3 regions of the Neptunomonas concharum genome follow, and region 3 is predicted to be linked to each of the others. Evidence: predicted binding sites of a transcription regulator. Region 3 holds the regulator's gene; each other region holds the start of a gene.

Region 1 (6,086 bases), 310 kb from region 3:
AGAGTTAGTTAAAGAACTCTTCATACTTTCATGCCTAGAAGAAAGCACTAGCACAGTTATGTGAACTTTTTGTTAAAGCCTTGCTTAAGGAGAATGCACTCTGTAAAGTAAAACGTATATACAAACGATATACCTTAGATAGCCAATTCATATGTTTTTTGATATCTATTGACCATATCTTTCTTAGGATCCGAAAGTATGAGCAACAAAAAGAAGGCAAAAAACAGTCAGCTGGTCGTCCGTATTAATGATCAGGAGAGAGATGCATTTGTCTCTCTTTGTGAAGAATTAGATACCAGTGCGGCACGTGAAGTACGTCGTTTTATACGTAGTTTTATTTTGGAGCACGGTGATGAAAACACCGGTGTTTCAGACAGTGCTAAAGACAGCACGTTAAAGTGACCACTGTTGGTCAAGTAATCTCAAGGAGAAGTTAGAAATGGCTAAGTCAAACGCAAAATCTATCAAAAAAGATATCAAAGCACGCAAAGCAAAAATCGCTAAGCACGAAGGCAAGCTGAAAGCACTGAAAAAGCTGCTGAAAAAAGCGAAGTAAGCTTGATAGGGGGTGGTTCTACAGCCACCCCGTGTTTTTCGCGAGTTAATCGCGGAAATTATTAAACTGTAGTGGCATTTCGATTTCTGCGTCTTTTAGTAGCGCAATAGCCTGTTGCAGATCGTCACGTTTTTTACCCGTTACACGCACTTTCTCGCCTTGTATCTGCGCCTGTACTTTAAGCTTCGCGTCTTTAATCTGCTTAGTGATTTTCTTACAGGTCGGTTGATCCAGACCTTGTTTTAGCATTAGCTCCTGACGGGCTTTAACACCGGATAGTTCTGGGTCCTTCTCTTCTAGGCATTTAATATCAATACCCCGTGATATCAGCTTAGCTCTAAGCACCTCAATCATCTGCTTGAGCTGAAAATCCACATCCGCTTCCATTTGAACACTATCGCCATTTAGCTCAAATTTGGCAGCGACACCTTTAAAATCATAACGAGACTGAACCTCTCGATTTGCCTGATCAACGGCATTGGTTACTTCATGTTTATCCAGTTCAGATACAATATCAAATGATGGCATTCGTAAGTCCTCATAAATTTAGTACCATTTTAACCAAGCTATCGAGGCTTTTCACCCTCGTAGACTGACAATCCTAGTGAGCAAGGAACATCTTAATGCATTGGCATATTCTTGGCGTAGGCGCAATTGGTTCCGTTTGGGCGGCGCAGCTTCATTTAGCCGGTTATCAAGTGACGCTGTTATTACGCAATAAACAGAAACTCCTAACCTATCAACAGCAGGGATTAGTCTACGAATCGGATAAACTAGGTAGACATCAGCTTAATATCGATGCAGAACTTATAGATGCCCACTCGCCTATTGAAAACCTATTGGTCGTGACCAAGGCATTTGCCTCTCTTGAAGCCCTAAACAGCGTTGCAGAGCGCTTAACACCTCATAGCCAAGTGGTTATGCTACAAAATGGCATGGGGCCACAACAGCAAGCAGCGGCACAATACCCCCACCTCTCCATCTGGGCTGCGACAACGACGGATGGCGCTTATCTTAAAAAGCCGTTCCATGTGATTCGTGCGGGCTATGGAGAAACCCTCTATGGGCCTCTCAACCAAAGCGCAACGGGGTTTACTGATACTCTTTTTCCTCAAGTTTTCCCAGAACTTCAGATAAATCAGACGCCCGATATTTTGCACAAACTTTGGTGTAAGGTGGCTATTAATGCGGCCATTAACCCTTTAACCGCTCTTTATCAATGTAAGAATGGCGAGTTACTCAATACAGTTGAACGGCGTAATACCGTGGCAGACCTTTGCGATGAAATCAGTCGCGTTGCCAACGCATGTGATCAACCGCTTTTTGAACAACCCCTTTTTGACGTTGTCGCACACGTTGCCAAGCAAACGGCTGGCAACTTCTCATCGATGCATCAAGATATACTCCACCAGCGGCCAACAGAGATTGAACAAATCACAGGTTTCATCTGCGATGAGGCAACCCGACACGGTATAGCCACACCTATCAATGAAGCGTTACGTCATGAGATCCAAGCACTCTCTGAGCGCTCGAAGTAATGGAATATGGCTTAAAACGCCTATTTGAAGATTTAATGACAACAGACCCAAAAAAGCATGACCTGAGTCAAAGGTAACAAGGTTTAACAGGAGGATAATCAATCACAACAACCCTTAAAAGGAGATGCGTATGGAGCATGAAAATCAGGCCGTTTTACAAGAAGCAGCAGAAACAAATCAGACCGCTTCGTCACTGATTGATTTGCCGACCTCCGATGAAAACAACAGCAACTACCCCTACCAAGACAAAATCTCTAGAGATGAGTACGAGAAGCGCAAAAAAGAGCTTCAGATTGAGCTGCTAAAAATGCACAACTGGGTTCGAGAAACCGGAGAGCGCGTAGTCATCCTGTTTGAGGGACGAGACGCAGCGGGTAAAGGCGGCACCATCAAGCGATTTATGGAACATATGAACCCCCGTGGTGCAAAAGTTATCGCGCTCGAAAAGCCTACCGAAGTAGAAAAAGGCCAGTGGTATTACCAACGCTATATTGAGCACCTACCCACCAAAGGCGAGATCGTTTTATTTGACCGCTCTTGGTACAACCGGGCCGGTGTCGAACGAGTTATGAATTTTTGTACACCTGCGGAATATCTCGAATTCATGCGTCAAACACCCGACTTTGAACGTATGTTGGTTCGTAGTGGCATTCGACTCTTTAAGCTATGGTTCTCTGTCAGCCGGGATGAGCAGTTCCGTCGTTTTCAGGCACGCAAAGTTGATCCACTCAAACAATGGAAACTTTCCCCAATTGACTTAGCCTCATTAGATAAGTGGGATTCGTATACCGAGTCGAAAGAAGCGATGTTCTTTTACACAGATACCGCTGATGCACCTTGGACTGTGATTAAGTCAGACGATAAAAAACGTGCTCGTATCAACGCCATGCGCCATATTTTGAATTCACTTCCATACCCTAATAAAAATACGGACATTCTCCTTGAGCCAGATCCGTTAATTGTGGGTAATGCGCGGGATATTCACGAGCAGGATGAACATATTTTACTGCCGGATAATCAGTAATTAGGCATAGAGGGAAAACAAATGTCTCAAAAACAAACACAACACTCTCAACAAGTCGTCGCAACCTTTAGAAACAAACTCCCTGCGGCACTGGTCTCCCAACTGGGTGATGAAAATTTTGCGATGCTGGAACTATTGGTTGAATCAGCAATGAGCACAGCAGTGCTAGAGGAACTAGAAAAAGCTGCTGATCGTGTAGAAAAACTATCTCACGAAATCCGCAATTTCGCTGAGCATTACGACGCATAAGCCGTTCTACCGCCCACCATCATCGGTGGGCGGTTTCTGATTTGCCACTCATATCACTCAACAGTACACTCCCTTCCATAGCCCAACCTCCACTCTGTTATAGGGATCTATCTATTATGGCGAATCGCCTTACACGAATTTACACCCGCAGCGGCGATAAAGGCACAACAGGATTAGCCGATGGCAGCCGTATCTCGAAAACATCAGACAGAATCGAAGCGTTAGGTGACATTGATGAACTGAATGCGGTTTTAGGTGTTCTCCTACAACATATAAAACAAGATGATGCTTTAATTACCCTACTATCTCTCATTCAAAATGATCTGTTTGATTTAGGGGGTGAGCTGGCAATGGCTTCAGAAGAATATCAAGCAATTGACCAATCTATGATTGATCACTTGGAAACGGAGCTAGATAAACTCAACGCTAACCTTCCTCCGCTGACGGAATTCATTTTACCCGGAGGTAATTTAGCAGCTGCATATTGCCATCAGGCCAGAACCCTCTGCCGTCGTGCAGAACGACAGCTGATTCGCCTTCACGAACAACAACCCCAGAACTTGCTAAGTATCAGTTATCTTAATCGTTTATCTGATCTTTTATTCGTTTGCGCAAGAACGCTGGCTCGCCAAGATGGGCAGGCCGAAGTGTATTGGCAACCTCGTCACAAAAGATAGCTCTACCCCGGGTGAGCCAGCGCAATACGCGCTTGCGTAGCAAATTGATTGAAACAAGCAAAGTCCTCATCTTTGATGGCACGATGATGGCAATCTGCATACAAAAGGCCTATTGGCTTTTTCCTGACCCGAATGGGTGCCATGACCATACCTGAGGGCTTAACTTGTTCCATGAACAAAGAGGGCAAACGCTCTAACCATCCCGGCTCTTGCACATCCGTAACCAGAAGGGTCATATCTTTTTGTAAGATTTGATAGAACAAACGTAATGAGTCCTCATGTGTAGCTGGGGTAAAGAAACGCTCTAAAGCCGTTAAATCACTCCCCTCACCTATTTTAAACACGAGTGATCTGGGTTCTGTTCGAAACAGACAAAACACGACACGATCAAACGCGGTACAGGCCTGAATCCCCTCAACCACCAGTGCCAAAATATCATGCGGGCTGCCTTTTTGGGCTGTTAGTTCAGATAAACGGGACAAGTAATTTAGTTGCTTCGTGGGGTCAGATACTACCGTAGTAGGCTGAATCACATTGGTTTTATCTTGTGATAGCTCTTTACGGGAATGGAAGAAGTAAGCGGCCCTTCGGATGGCATCATCAATGGAAAGGTTACCGGTTTCCTGTAATTTAGGGACGAGCGTTGACATATTGAGGCCATATTCATCTGTCATGTCCGCTGTCAGTTTGCAGGCCACTTCAAAACTTTGCTCCAATGCCTCATTGGCAATAGGTAAAGATTTTTGCAACACCTCGGTTAGTTGCTCTATAGAGCAATGCTGGTGCTGTTCAGCATAAATCGTTTCTATCAATTGATGACTAACAGACACAATATGGTGCTGATGGCGAACCTGTATGGGTGACTCATCAGCAGTCATCTCATCCATTGTCCGTACCACTGAGCTTGGGAAGCCCCAGCTTTGCGCAAGATCCTGTCCAATATCACTGAACTGCCCGCCCAGCGCTTCTAGCTGTATGTTGTTCCAGCTTTTCTTTCCGTTTTGCCTTGCTGTCCGCATCTGCTCATAGGTTTCGGGAAGACAACATGCCACGCATACCTCGCCCAAACTAAACAGCAATCCGCATAGGAAAGTTTCTTCAATATCCCTAAGGCCCGCTTTCGCAGCTAACTCTCGGGCCATTGACGCATTAAGAAAAGCCCTTAGCAGGAGTTTCTCAATACCTGATTCTGGATAGGCAACAGTAAAACTCTCGATGAGTTTAAGTGTAATCGAGAGGTTTTTAATGCGTTCAAAGCCAAGTAGCACTACCGCCCTTGAAATTACCCGAATCTCCCCTACCCCTCGATTAAACTCCGGTGTATTAGAAATTTTCAGCACCTTCGCTGAAAGGCTGACATCCTTCATGATCGCCATAGCTAATGCCATCGCGTCACTTTCAGGTGAGCTGCTAATCTCACGGATACGATTTAAGGTCGCACTAAAGACAGGCAGATCGCCCGTCTTACGCAACTGAGTGTTAATCTGAGAAAGAGTGACTTGATACTTAACCACGATACGCCTGTCGTTAGTAACTACACTCTTAAAAGGTAGACAATGGAACGCAGAATTGACAGTTATCGTGAAAGTTTTGTTCGCGCATTATCCAACAGCTTACACAGCTGGCGAGCCCCCTCTAGTACACGAACCGTTGGACGACTCACCAAATCAGCATCTAGGGTATAGAGTGTTTCGTGCTTAACCGCAGGAATCTCGGGCCAAGCTAGCCATGTTTGCTTCCAGTCCGCAGGCGTGCCTTGCGTTGGCGCTAAAATCACATCAGGCCCCAGTAGAACGACACTCTCTACACTGGTTTTTGGGACAGCCTCAGGCCGATTTGCAAACACATTGTCACCTGCGCACAGCTCTATCATCTGGCTCACTAATAGGGATCGATTAGCCGTCATGAGGGGTTGGCTCCAAAGCTGATAGAATACCGAAACTCTAGGGGCTGATTGGTATTGCATCTGCAGCTCAGATAGCGCTTGGCGGTAATCTTGAACAATCTCATCTGACCTTTCTACGGCACCAGTCAGTTTCCCT
Region 2 (6,086 bases), 420 kb from region 3:
GACGGTTTCGAGCTGTTGCATGACCGGCATCAGGCGGCGGCAAATATCTTCTTTGCGATTAAAACTCCGAGTCGTTTCATAGAGCAATTGTAGGGCCTCGTTAGATTGCTGCAGTAATGCGGTTTTGCGTTCGACTCGCTGCTCTAAATCGGAGTAAGTTTTTGATAGCTCTTCAGCCATCTGGTTAAACGTATCGCCTAGTACGCCAAGTTCATCTTGGCTTTCATATTCAACGCGGGCCTTTAGATCTCCGCGGCCTGCTCGCTTCGACATCTGAACGAGCTGCTGCAAGGGTAGGACGACATTGTTTTTAATATCTAGCATGGCGATAAAGATAATCAATACCGTCATGAATAGACTGATCCCCTGAACCAAGCTAAGGAGTTTGATCTTAGATTCAGTGCTACGTTCCAATAGGTGGACCATTTGGTCGATCCTTGAAACAAACGCTTCTATTTGTCCTATGTAACTTGGTGGGGCTAGCGGCTCAGCAAGGGCCTTCTCAAGCGCAGGCGTTATCTCTTCGTACCACTCTTTGAGTAGGTTATCGTGGTGAAGGTATAGATCATGGTCACCATCTTGAGGAATAACCGTCTCAAGAATAGGGCTGTTGATTCGTTTATCAAATTCATTGATCGTTGCTTTTATTTTAGCTTGGTTGCTTTCATTTGGGTTATTGGTGTACTGGCCTGTTTCCGCAATGATTCGATAGGAAAGCATACGTAGCGATCCAGCCAGATTGATACCAGCCGCATCTCCTTGAGTACTTTCAGCGACTATCACCGAGCCGATCATGCTGACAACCGCCATTAAACTGATGGCCAGCATAGCAGCGCCAAGACGGGCAATAATCGATTGTCTAAAGAAATGCATAAGTTATTCGTTTTCCAGAGTGACTGGGTACTCACAAAGATATCATGATGAATGGAGATCCAGATAGTTACATGAAGAACCCCTGTAAAATACCAGTGTAATCATGTGCTTACAAAGAGGATAAGAGGTACCACTAACGAGGTATATTCTTAAAATGTCATTTATTTCATATGGTTAGCAGTTGATTTCGATCAACAAACCTTATCTGTTGTTGGCTTATGTTCCCATCATCGAGCTTCCCCAAGTGGATGAAAAGATGATAGCCAATTCCAACCAACAGCAAATATCTGCGATCGCCATGGCTTCTCTGGCGTTTGCTGCCTGCTTTGCAGTCTGGACATTAGTCTCGGTGATTGGCTTACAAATTCGCCATGAGCTTAATCTTTCTGATACCCAATTTGGGATTTTAGTGGCCACACCCATTCTGACAGGTGCGCTTCTGAGATTGCCGATGGGTATTTTAGCGGAGAGGTGGAGCAGTCGTAATTTAATGATAGTACTGATGGCTTTTATCAGCTTACCGCTTTTTCTGTTTTCTTACGCGAGCACGTTTACACACTACCTGTTGCTTGGTTTATGTGTAGGGGCGTCAGGCAGTATGTTTAGTGTCGGTATTCATTTTGTTTCCTCCCGATCGAGTGAGCGTTCCCAAGGCTTGGCGATGGGGATATTTGGTGCAGGCAACTTAGGTGCTGCTATTACTAACCTGATCGTGCCTTTAGTGATTATTGCCTATGGGTGGCGTATGGCGCCGATGGTATATGGCGTGGTGCTGCTGCTGTTGGCTTTTCTTTTTTGGATGCTGACGGATTCTGACCCGCAAAGAACGAGGCCTACCCGTGTTGTTCCTTTAAAAGAGCAATTGCGCCCTTTAGCCGATGCGAGAGTCTGGCGCTTTGGGCTTTATTACTTTTTTGTGTTTGGAGGCTATATATCCTTGGTTTTGTGGTTGCCCGATTATTATGTCAATCATTACCGCTTGGATATCCAAACCGCCTCGTTTCTTACCTTGATGTTTACTTTGCCCGGTGCACTAACACGTGTACTGGGTGGCTGGAGTGCAGACCATATAGGGGCGCGCCATGTTAATTGGAGCGTTTTCTGGGTTTGCCTTGTTTGTCTGTTTTTCCTTTCTTATCCCCCCACCACCATGACCGTTCACGGAATTCGTGAGGACACGACGTTCGTGATCGATATGCCGGTCTGGCTGTTTACTGTACTTGTTATGGTGATGGGTGTGGCAATGGGATTTGGGAAGGCTAGCGTGTTCCGGATTGTCTACGACTACTACCCAGAACGGATGGGAGTAGTAGGAGGCACGGTGGGCATGGTGGGTGCAATTGGTGGGTTTGTTCTTCCCATTATGTTCGGTCTTGTGGCCGATATTATGGGGGTTCGTAGCTCCTGCTTCATGTTGCTCTACGGCGTGTTGGCTGTCTGTATGTGCGTTATGTACTACGGCATATCGGTTGAAGAGCGGCGTTCTCGATTGCAGGAAGCGATCCGCAATAACTTTCTGAAAGAAGATTCTGATGCAACAAGCGGCTGATATGTGCGTCAGCACGCGAGCATTAATCGGTTCAGGTTATGTAGGTCGAATACTGGGGCGCCGTAGGGCGGATAGTTCGGTATTCACTTTGGAGAAAAAATATGTCTGATATAAAAAAATGGGACGTAGAAGACGAGCAATTCTGGGAATCAGAAGGGAAGCGCGTTGCATCTCGCAACTTGTGGATTTCGATTCCCAGCCTATTGTGCGGCTTTGCGGTTTGGTTGTACTGGGGCATCATAACGGTTCAGATGCTGAATTTAGGTTTTCCATTTGCGAAAGCTGAGCTTTTCACACTGGCTGCCATTGCAGGATTAACAGGGGCGACGCTCCGAATACCCAGTAGTTTCTTTATTCGTATAGCGGGTGGGCGAAATACGATCTTCTTTACGACTGCGCTCTTGATGGTTCCGGCAGTGGGGGCGGGTTTTGCTCTGCAAGATAAAGATACGCCGCTATGGGTGTTCCAGTTACTGGCGTTCTTGTCAGGTATTGGCGGTGGTAACTTCGCATCTTCGATGTCCAATATCAGCTTCTTCTTTCCTAAGAAGCAGCAAGGCTTAGCACTAGGCTTAAATGCAGGCTTGGGTAATGCGGGTGTGACAACGATGCAGATCCTAGTGCCATTAGTGATGACTATGGGCATCTTTGGTGGCGCACCGATGATTCTGGAGAATACGTCAGGCACCTTGATCGGAAAAATTCCAGCAGGCTCTGAGACCTATATTCACAACGCTGGCTTTGTTTGGTTGTTATTCTTAATTCCTCTGGCCATTGCGGGTTGGTTCGGCATGAATAACATTCGTACCGAGGATGTGTCACCGGATATAGGCTCTCCTTTGGGGGCTATGTCTAAAATAGTGGGCCTTTTGCTCATTGGCTTTCTCACAGCGGCTGTGGGTTTATATATTATTCTTCCTGCACCTACAGGGTTGGGAGCCCCTGGCTGGGCTAAGTGGCCGGTAATTGCGGGTATTCTTTTCTTCACTGTGATGTTGATGAAAATGATACCAGGCGATATCAAGCCTAATTTGCAACGCCAATTTAAAATATTCAGTAACAAGCACACTTGGGTGATGAGCGTCATTTATACCATGACGTTTGGTAGCTTTATCGGTTACTCAGCTGGTTTTGCGTTAGCCATTAAAGTGGTATTCGGTTACCAACACATAATGGTAGATGGGGTAATGACGCATAATGTTGTCAATGCTAATGGCCCATCTGCGTTGATGTTTGCTTGGATGGGGCCTTTTATTGGCGCATTTATCCGTCCTATCGGTGGTTGGATGGCAGACAAAATGGGTGGTGCGCGTGTAACCCATTATGTATCTATCGTGATGATTGCAAGTGCGCTGGGTGTAGCTTACTTCCTAAAGGCTGCCTACCAGTCAGCTACACCTGAAGAGTACTTCGTGCCGTTCTTAGGGCTGTTCTTAGTGCTGTTCGCCGCAACCGGTATTGGTAATGGTTCTACCTTCCGTACGATTGCGATGGTGTTCCCTAAAGAGCAGGCAGGCCCGGCATTAGGATGGACATCTGCTGTTGCCGCATACGGTGCGTTTGTTATTCCTAAAGTGTTTGGTGAGCAAATTAAAATGGCTACACCAGAAATGGCACTTTATGGCTTTGCCGTATTTTACCTGCTGTGTTTGGCCCTTAACTGGTGGTACTACTTAGGCCCGAAAGCCGAGTATAAGAACCCATAAGCGTGATTGATGTGGTACTTTTCAAGAGCCCGTTCGGGCTCTTTTTTGTTTGTATGATGTAAGTTACGGACTGTCTTTTTAGGTGAAAAGCACTAGGCCCGTTACTCTACCTACAAAAAGCGCCGTTACCTGTTTACTACAATTTATCATTCGACTATTTGTTATTAACTACTTTTAAATCATATATTTATCTGTGTTTTTGGGTGATACCTCAAAAGAGGTATACGTCAATATACCCTCTCTGTCTCTGCCTTTCAGTGTTGATCTGTATCAACAAGCCTTAGCTGTTAATGCCGCTATTGTTGGCCCCACAGTAAGCAATAGAGTGTGTCTTCTATGGATGCTAGACACGCTTTAGGACCGGACAAATCGGCAAGCGCTGAATCGTTAAAACAGCAGCGCTTTAATAGAACGGCTCGGGGCTTCGACCCCGTCCTGACCTAGTGGTTTCAGGAGAGAATAAAATGAGTCATTTGCTTGATAGACTAAGATTTCTAAAGAAAAAACAGGGTACCTTTGCTAACGGGCATGGGGAGACTGTCAAAGAGAGTCGTGGATGGGAAGACGGCTATCGTCAGCGTTGGCAGCACGATAAAGTTGTCCGTTCTACCCACGGTGTTAACTGTACCGGCTCTTGCAGCTGGAAGATCTATGTTAAGAACGGTTTGATCACATGGGAAACCCAACAAACGGATTACCCCAGAACACGCCCTGATTTACCTAATCATGAACCTCGTGGTTGCCCGCGTGGTGCGAGCTACTCTTGGTATATTTACAGCGCTAATCGTCTGAAATACCCAACTATTCGTAAGCGCTTAATTAAATTATGGCGCGAGGCTCGTGCAACACAATCACCGGTTGAAGCGTGGGCATCGATTGTCGAAGACTCGGCTAAAGCTAAGTCTTACAAAAGCATGCGCGGCCAAGGTGGTTTTGTACGTTCAAGTTGGGATGAAGTAAACGAAATTATCGCAGCAGCCAACACCTATACCATCAAAAAATATGGTCCTGACCGCGTTATTGGCTTCTCGCCGATTCCAGCGATGTCGATGGTTTCTTATGCCGCAGGCGCACGTTATTTGTCACTGATTGGTGGTGCTTGCTTAAGTTTTTATGATTGGTATTGCGATCTACCGCCTGCATCACCTATGACATGGGGTGAGCAGACAGATGTGCCTGAATCCGCCGATTGGTATAACTCAAACTACATTATTGCCTGGGGATCAAATGTCCCTCAGACACGTACGCCGGATGCTCACTTCTTTACGGAAGTGCGTTATAAAGGGACGAAAACCGTTGCTATCACACCCGATTACGCCGAAGTATCTAAGCTGTGTGACCAGTGGTTAAATCCAAAACAGGGTACTGACGCGGCACTTGCGATGGCATTTGGCCACGTTATCCTTAAAGAGTTTCATGTGGAGAACCCAAGTGAGTACTTCACTGATTACTGTCGTCGTTACACGGATATGCCTTTCCTTGTTCAACTGGAAGCGCGTGAAGATGGCACTTTCGCCGCAGGCCGCTTTATTCGCGCCTCTGACTTTGATGGCAACATGGGGCAAGATAACAACCCTGAGTGGAAAACCGTTGCTTATGACGAAGAAACAGATAGCTTCGTTGTACCTAATGGCTCCATTGGTTTCCGTTGGGGTGAAAAAGGTAAGTGGAATATCGAGCAGAAAGAGGGCAGCGAAGGACGCTCGACTTCATTGAAGATGAGTCTGATCGAGCATCATGATGAGATTGCTTCAGTCGGCTTCCCTTACTTTGGTGGTGTTGAAAATGAACACTTCAGACACAATACCTTCAAAGACATTATCCATCACAACCTGCCTGCTAAGCGTGTCAAATTGGCCGATGGATCGGAAACCTTGCTGGTAACTGTCTATGACTTGATGCTGGCTAACTACGGTATAGATCGTGGCTTGGGCGGTGATTATGTCGCCAATAGCTAT
Region 3 (6,086 bases):
CAAATCGAACCATCACACGCATTTTGGGTAACACTTTCTGTGCTCGTTGTAACCTGCCCTTGCGCTTTATCCTTAGCAACCCCCACCGCTCTGACGGCAGCGACCGGGACTTTGCGCCAAAATGGCTTGCTAATAACCCGTGGACATGTACTGGACAGTTTAGCTACAGCAACGCATGTTGTATTTGATAAAACCGGCACTCTCACCGAGGGTAACCTATCGCTAAAAAGCACCGTAACACTAGGTAACATAGATACACAATTTGCTTTAGAAACAGCGGCGGCCTTAGAGAGCCATTCAGAGCACCCTATTGCCAAAGCCTTTCATCGCTACGGCATAAAGGCCGCAGATTCGCTCCAAGCCGAACTAGGGCAAGGATTAGAAGGTGAAGTGGAAGGAAAGCGCTACCGCATAGGCAAACCCGAATATGCAGCGGCACTATGTCACCGCCAAATGACTATTTCCGATGCACCCGATCAACATGGGCAATGGCTTCTTCTTTGCGATCAACATGAACCTATTGCTTGGTTTTGCCTTAACGACCAGCTGCGTAAAGATACCGAAAGAACACTACAAGAACTTAAAAAACTCGGCCTAAAGATTCAAATGCTAACCGGTGACAGCTCTGCAGCCGTCCATGAGATCGCCGAGCAATTGAGTATTGACACTGTTATTGCCAATGTATCGCCTAAAGAGAAACTTGCCCACGTACAAGCACTGCAAAAGGAAGGGGCTCGTGTAATCATGGTAGGGGATGGCATTAACGATATTCCTGTATTGGCGGGCGCACAAACCTCCATTGCTATGGGCGGTGCAACCGATCTTGCAAAAACGAATGCGGATGCGGTCTTAATTGGAAGCGAGTTAAGCCGCCTAACGGACGCTATCTTACTCTCGAAAAAAACCCAATATATCATTCGCCAAAATCTTGGCTGGTCAATTATGTACAACCTGCTGGCATTACCACTGGCATCAGCAGGCTTTATTGCACCCTACATGGCAGCGATTGGAATGTCTGCCAGCTCACTTGTGGTTGTCGGTAATGCATTACGTCTGACTAAACTTGTGCGACGAAATCGCGTAAAATAACCCCAATATCTTTGGACAGAACGCTAATGGAAATCATATTCCTATTAATACCCATCGCGATCATATTAACAGCCTTTGCTGCTTGGGCTTTTTTCTGGAACGTCAATAACGGCCAATACGATGACTTAGAATCGCCTGCTCATAGCATTTTATATGACGATGATGATGAGTTAATTCCTGACGACGCGAAGCAGAAACAACCAACACGTGACTGATTCTGTCTCCCTCACCACAGCGCTCTTTTTAGGGCTTCTAGGCAGTGCCCATTGTATCGGTATGTGTGGTGGCATTGCTGCTACCATGGCGATGAGTGATCACCCTAACCGCTGGTTACATCTTCTCAGTTATAACAGCGGTCGCCTGATCAGTTATGCTATCGCAGGTACATTACTCGGCAGTGCTGGTGTGTTAATTAAAGATGGAACTTTTGCACTTATCTTACGTTCCATCGCAGGGCTTTTGCTTATCTCAATGGGGCTTTATGTAGCTCAGTGGTGGAAAGGCTTAACCTATATCGAGCGCGCGGGTAGTCGTATCTGGGCGTTGATACGTCCAGCAGCCAGCCGGTTACTACCGGTAAGGCATAATGGACAAGCCCTGCTATTAGGCTTTTTCTGGGGCTGGCTGCCCTGTGGCCTCGTATATAGCACACTCATTTGGTCAGCCACCAGCCAAGACCCTATACAAAGTGGCCTTCTGATGCTGGCCTTTGGTGTGGGCACCCTACCCGCGATGCTCACGACCGGCCTACTTGCCCGTCAGGTACAAAGCCTTCTGAGTAATCGTAATGTTCAGCACATCTCTGGGTTACTTATCATTCTGTTTGGTTTATATACGCTACCGTTAACAGCGCTTGTTAAGTTTTGACCCGCATCAAACCAATTAATATGCTGAGTGTTATACTGCTCCGCTTTAAAATTGTGAGGAAATTATCGTGAGCTTAGACACCAGTATTTCTTGGGATCTAGATCTAATTAATCGCTATGACCTGTCCGGCCCACGATATACCTCCTATCCGACAGCCATTCAATTTGATACATCGCTATCGGAGCAAGACCTTGTTCAGACGGGGCAATTAACCTCAGATAAAACCGCCCCCCTCTCTTTGTATGTGCATATCCCTTTCTGTGCCCACGTTTGTTACTACTGTGCCTGCAATAAGGTCATCACACGCAATCGTAAAAAGGCACAACCGTATTTAGATACACTGTATAAAGAGATTGAAGAAGTAGCTCGCTGGTACAGTGATGACAGAGTTGTCAATCAACTTCATTGGGGCGGCGGCACCCCGACCTTCATCAGCGATGAGCAGATGGTCGAGTTAATGGATAAACTAAAAGCGTCATTTAACTTACTAAATGATGATAGCGGCGATTACTCTATTGAGATTGACCCACGCGAAGCCTCTATTAAAACCTTAGAAACGTTGCGCAGCATCGGCTTCAACCGGATCAGCTTAGGCGTACAAGATGTGAACCCCGTTGTTCAAGAAGCCGTTAACCGAGTCCAGTCAACGGAGCAAACCGCTGAGATTCTAAGCACAGCCCGGCAATTAGGCTTTAAATCGATCAATATGGATTTGATCTATGGCCTACCCCACCAAACCTTAGAAAGCTTTAATGAGACGTTGAATACCGTCATTGAACTCAGCCCAGACCGGCTTTCAGTCTTTAATTATGCGCATATGCCGGATCGCTTCCGCTCACAAAAACACATTAATGCAGACGATCTACCTAGCCCAGAAACCAAGTTAGCGATATTAGAATCCACGATTAATACATTGCTATCCGCAGGCTACGTCTACATAGGCATGGATCACTTTGCAAAGCCCGATGATGAACTCGCCTTGGCGCAACAAAACGGCCAACTGCATCGTAACTTTCAGGGATATACAACCCACTCTGATTGCGATCTGGTTGCTATGGGTGTCTCTGCAATCAGTCAAATCGGCGATGTCTATTATCAAAACGAGCACGACATTAGTGCTTATACGGAGTCCGTTGAATCTCGCTCCAGTGCTATTCGTCGAGGCGTCAAACTCAATCTAGATGATCGCATCCGCCGTGCAGTTATCACACAACTCATTTGCCATTTTGAACTTGACCCTCAAACCATCAGCCAACAATTCAATATCAATTTCAATGACTATTTTGCTGAAGAATTAACCGAATTAAACAACTTTTCTACAGATGGTTTGATTACTCTGGAGCAAGGTAAAATTTTTGTGACCCCAGCTGGTCGACTTTTGATTCGTCGCATCTGTATGACCTTCGATAAATACATACCTAAACAGCAAGAAACACAGGCTTTTTCACGTATCATCTAATCGGTGCTTCACGGTTCCCGTGAAATGTTACATAATTTGGGGCTGAGTAGCCGCTCGTTATGTAAAACAACCACAGGAAACGGCCATGAGTGATGTAAAGAAGGAAGGGAAACTACATAGCCTTCAACAAGCCCACTGTAACACGTGCAGTTTAAGTTCACTCTGTCTGCCCGTATCGCTAAATCTAACCGAGATGGAAAGGCTGGACGATATCATTGACAAAAGTCGTCCTTTAAAAAAAGGCGAACACCTTTTCCATCAAGGGGATGAATTTGAGTCTGTATACGCGATTCGCGCGGGCAGTGTTAAAAGCTACACCATAACTAATGAAGGTGAAGAGCAGATCACGGGGTTCTATTTCCCGGGGGAATTAGTAGGTTTGAGCGGTTTTGATAGCAACAACTACCCCGTCTCAACCAAAATTTTAGAAACGACAACTGTATGTGAAATTCCATTTGAGCACCTCGACAGTTTGTGTGGACAGTTACCAGAGCTACGCAGACAAGTGATGCGCACGATGAGTAAAGAGATTCGTGACGATCAGCAAATGATGATGTTGCTATCAAAGAAAAATGCCGAAGAGCGCGTTGCGACCTTTTTGGTCAAGTTATCCCAACGTTTTCAGGCTCGTGGCTATTCTGCCCATAAGTTTCGCTTATCCATGTCACGCAATGAAATAGGTAACTATTTGGGATTAGCGGTTGAAACCGTTAGCCGTATTTTCACTCGATTCCAGAAGAATGAGCTGATTCAAGTAGATGGAAAAGAGGTAGATCTAATTAATCTGGAGCATCTATACACCCTAGCGGGTGAATGCATGGGTAAAGAAGATACCGAAGATGATGTCCAACAGTTAACGCTATAATAAAAAAACGCCGTTCAAGATTGAACGGCGTCACAAATAGTTGCACAAAGAAGTAGCCATCTCTATGTGTAACCCAACGAAGTCATTAGAAGGCAAAACGCCTTAGATAACATTGAGCCATATCAAACGTTTACGTTCCGGCCTGATTGAGGAGCTATTGAGCACATGTCTTACGACGAATACTACGTCAAATCTGTCATCCGTACCCTACCTGACTGGCCTGAACCTGGTGTTATGTTTCGTGATATCACACCTCTATTTAAAGATCCCAAAGCATTGCGGATGATTTCAGATGCCTTCATTCAACGCTATATGGATTCTGAAATGACTCATATTGCTTGTATTGACGCGCGTGGATTCTTAATTGCATCCATCATGGCCTATCAACTACAAAAGCCACTCGTGCTTGTTCGTAAAAAAGGCAAGCTGCCAGGAAAAACTGTGCACCAAGAATATCAATTAGAATACGGAACATCTGCTGTGGAAATGCAAGTGGACTCCGTCTCTGCTGGCGACAAAGTCCTAGTATTTGATGACTTGATTGCTACCGGCGGCACCATTCTAGCTGCTTGCACACTCATCAAAACCTTGGGCGCTAACGTCATCGAGTGTGCCGCGCTTATCGACCTTCCTGATCTTCAAGGGTCAACACGTATACAGGATACTGGCATACCCGTGTATACCTTACTTGCTTACGAAGGCCTGTAGCCAAACCAGATAGCCTCTGCTATTGTGAGTGTATTAGAATAAGCTTATAACAATAACAGAGGTTTTCCATGTCTCGATTGCAACAGCTCGTATCATTGTTTCTGCTGACCTTTAGCTTTTTAGCGTATGCAGAGGAAGTCACTCTTCCCTTCAAGGGCATCACGCTCAATGCGGACTTTCAAACGAGTGATGCACAGCCATTGAGTGATGGAGTGATTGTGCTGGTACATGGCACCCTCGCCCATAACCACATGGAAATCATTAGAGCTTTCCAAGAGCAGCTCACAGAAAACGGCTATCATACCCTCGCCATTAACCTTAGCTTGGGCGTTGATAACCGTCACGGCATGTACGACTGCAACACACCCCATCAACATAAACATACCGACGCACTCACAGAAGTTGATCAGTGGATTCAGTGGCTCAAAAACCAAGGGGCTGACAAGATCACATTACTCGGCCATTCACGCGGTGGTAATCAAGTTGCGTGGTATACTTCAGAACATCCAGAGCAGGTACAGCGACAGGTTCTGATAGCCCCTGCTACATGGAGCGCAGAACAGGAGCGTGTCGATTACCAAACTCGATACAAGAAAAACCTTGAGCAGGTGATAAAGGAGGCCGAGCAAACACCAGAAAATGCGTGGCTAAAAAATACCGATTTCATCTATTGCGCTAATAGTGAAGTCACAGCAGGCTCTTTCCTTAACTATTACAAGCCGGACACCCGTTTCAACACGCCTGATATTATTAAGAACACCACTACGCCTACATTGGTTTTTAGTGGGTCTGAAGATACAACCGTCAAAGATCTGCCTGTGCAAATGAAAAGAATCGATAATCCGCATATACGCTATTTCGACATTGAAGGGGCAGACCATTTCTTTATGGACCTTTATACTGACGAAGTTGTCGAATTGATCGTTGAATTTTTGGAATCTAACTAATGGCCCGATTACTCGCCTTATTGCTCTTTTTACCTTGGCTGATAGCGCAAGCAGGTGAACTTCCCAAAGCACAAAACTTCCAGCTGGATGCAAAACAACTGCAACCTCAGCAGCTTTTACTGGTGCTAGCTAGCCGACATGATTGTAGCTA

What was found. The regulator FNR, encoded in region 3, switches genes on or off when oxygen is low (the NO sensors DNR and NnrR bind a similar motif). The targets are predictions, from matches to a motif close to TTGATNTANATCAA.
Region 1: ppk2 (polyphosphate kinase 2) is a predicted target of FNR. The motif match lies at 2,152-2,165, and genes of this name have one in related genera.
Region 2: F0U83_RS12855 (nitrate reductase subunit alpha) is a predicted target of FNR. The motif match lies at 4,389-4,402, and genes of this name have one in related genera.

What each region holds. Positions count from the first base shown of each region.
Region 1 is NZ_CP043869.1:2,604,668-2,610,753, forward strand. It holds gene F0U83_RS12275 (hypothetical protein) at 1-64, shown strand, start outside; gene F0U83_RS12280 (hypothetical protein) at 199-402, shown strand; gene F0U83_RS12285 (YajQ family cyclic di-GMP-binding protein) at 602-1,084, opposite strand; gene F0U83_RS12290 (ketopantoate reductase family protein) at 1,180-2,094, shown strand; gene ppk2 (polyphosphate kinase 2) at 2,225-3,118, shown strand; gene F0U83_RS12300 (phosphatase) at 3,140-3,367, shown strand; gene F0U83_RS12305 (cob(I)yrinic acid a,c-diamide adenosyltransferase) at 3,484-4,044, shown strand; gene F0U83_RS12310 (HDOD domain-containing protein) at 4,047-5,558, opposite strand; gene F0U83_RS12315 (cobalamin-binding protein) at 5,621-6,086, opposite strand, start outside.
Region 2 is NZ_CP043869.1:2,717,871-2,723,956, reverse strand. It holds gene F0U83_RS12870 (type IV pili methyl-accepting chemotaxis transducer N-terminal domain-containing protein) at 1-873, opposite strand, end outside; gene F0U83_RS12865 (nitrate/nitrite transporter) at 1,055-2,422, shown strand; gene F0U83_RS12860 (MFS transporter) at 2,524-4,128, shown strand; gene F0U83_RS12855 (nitrate reductase subunit alpha) at 4,593-6,086, shown strand, end outside.
Region 3 is NZ_CP043869.1:2,294,264-2,300,349, forward strand. It holds gene F0U83_RS10785 (heavy metal translocating P-type ATPase) at 1-1,089, shown strand, start outside; gene ccoS (cbb3-type cytochrome oxidase assembly protein CcoS) at 1,116-1,304, shown strand; gene F0U83_RS10795 (sulfite exporter TauE/SafE family protein) at 1,297-1,956, shown strand; gene hemN (oxygen-independent coproporphyrinogen III oxidase) at 2,024-3,415, shown strand; gene fnr (fumarate/nitrate reduction transcriptional regulator Fnr) at 3,501-4,280, shown strand; gene F0U83_RS10810 (adenine phosphoribosyltransferase) at 4,446-4,988, shown strand; gene F0U83_RS10815 (alpha/beta hydrolase) at 5,057-5,935, shown strand; gene F0U83_RS10820 (thioredoxin family protein) at 5,935-6,086, shown strand, end outside.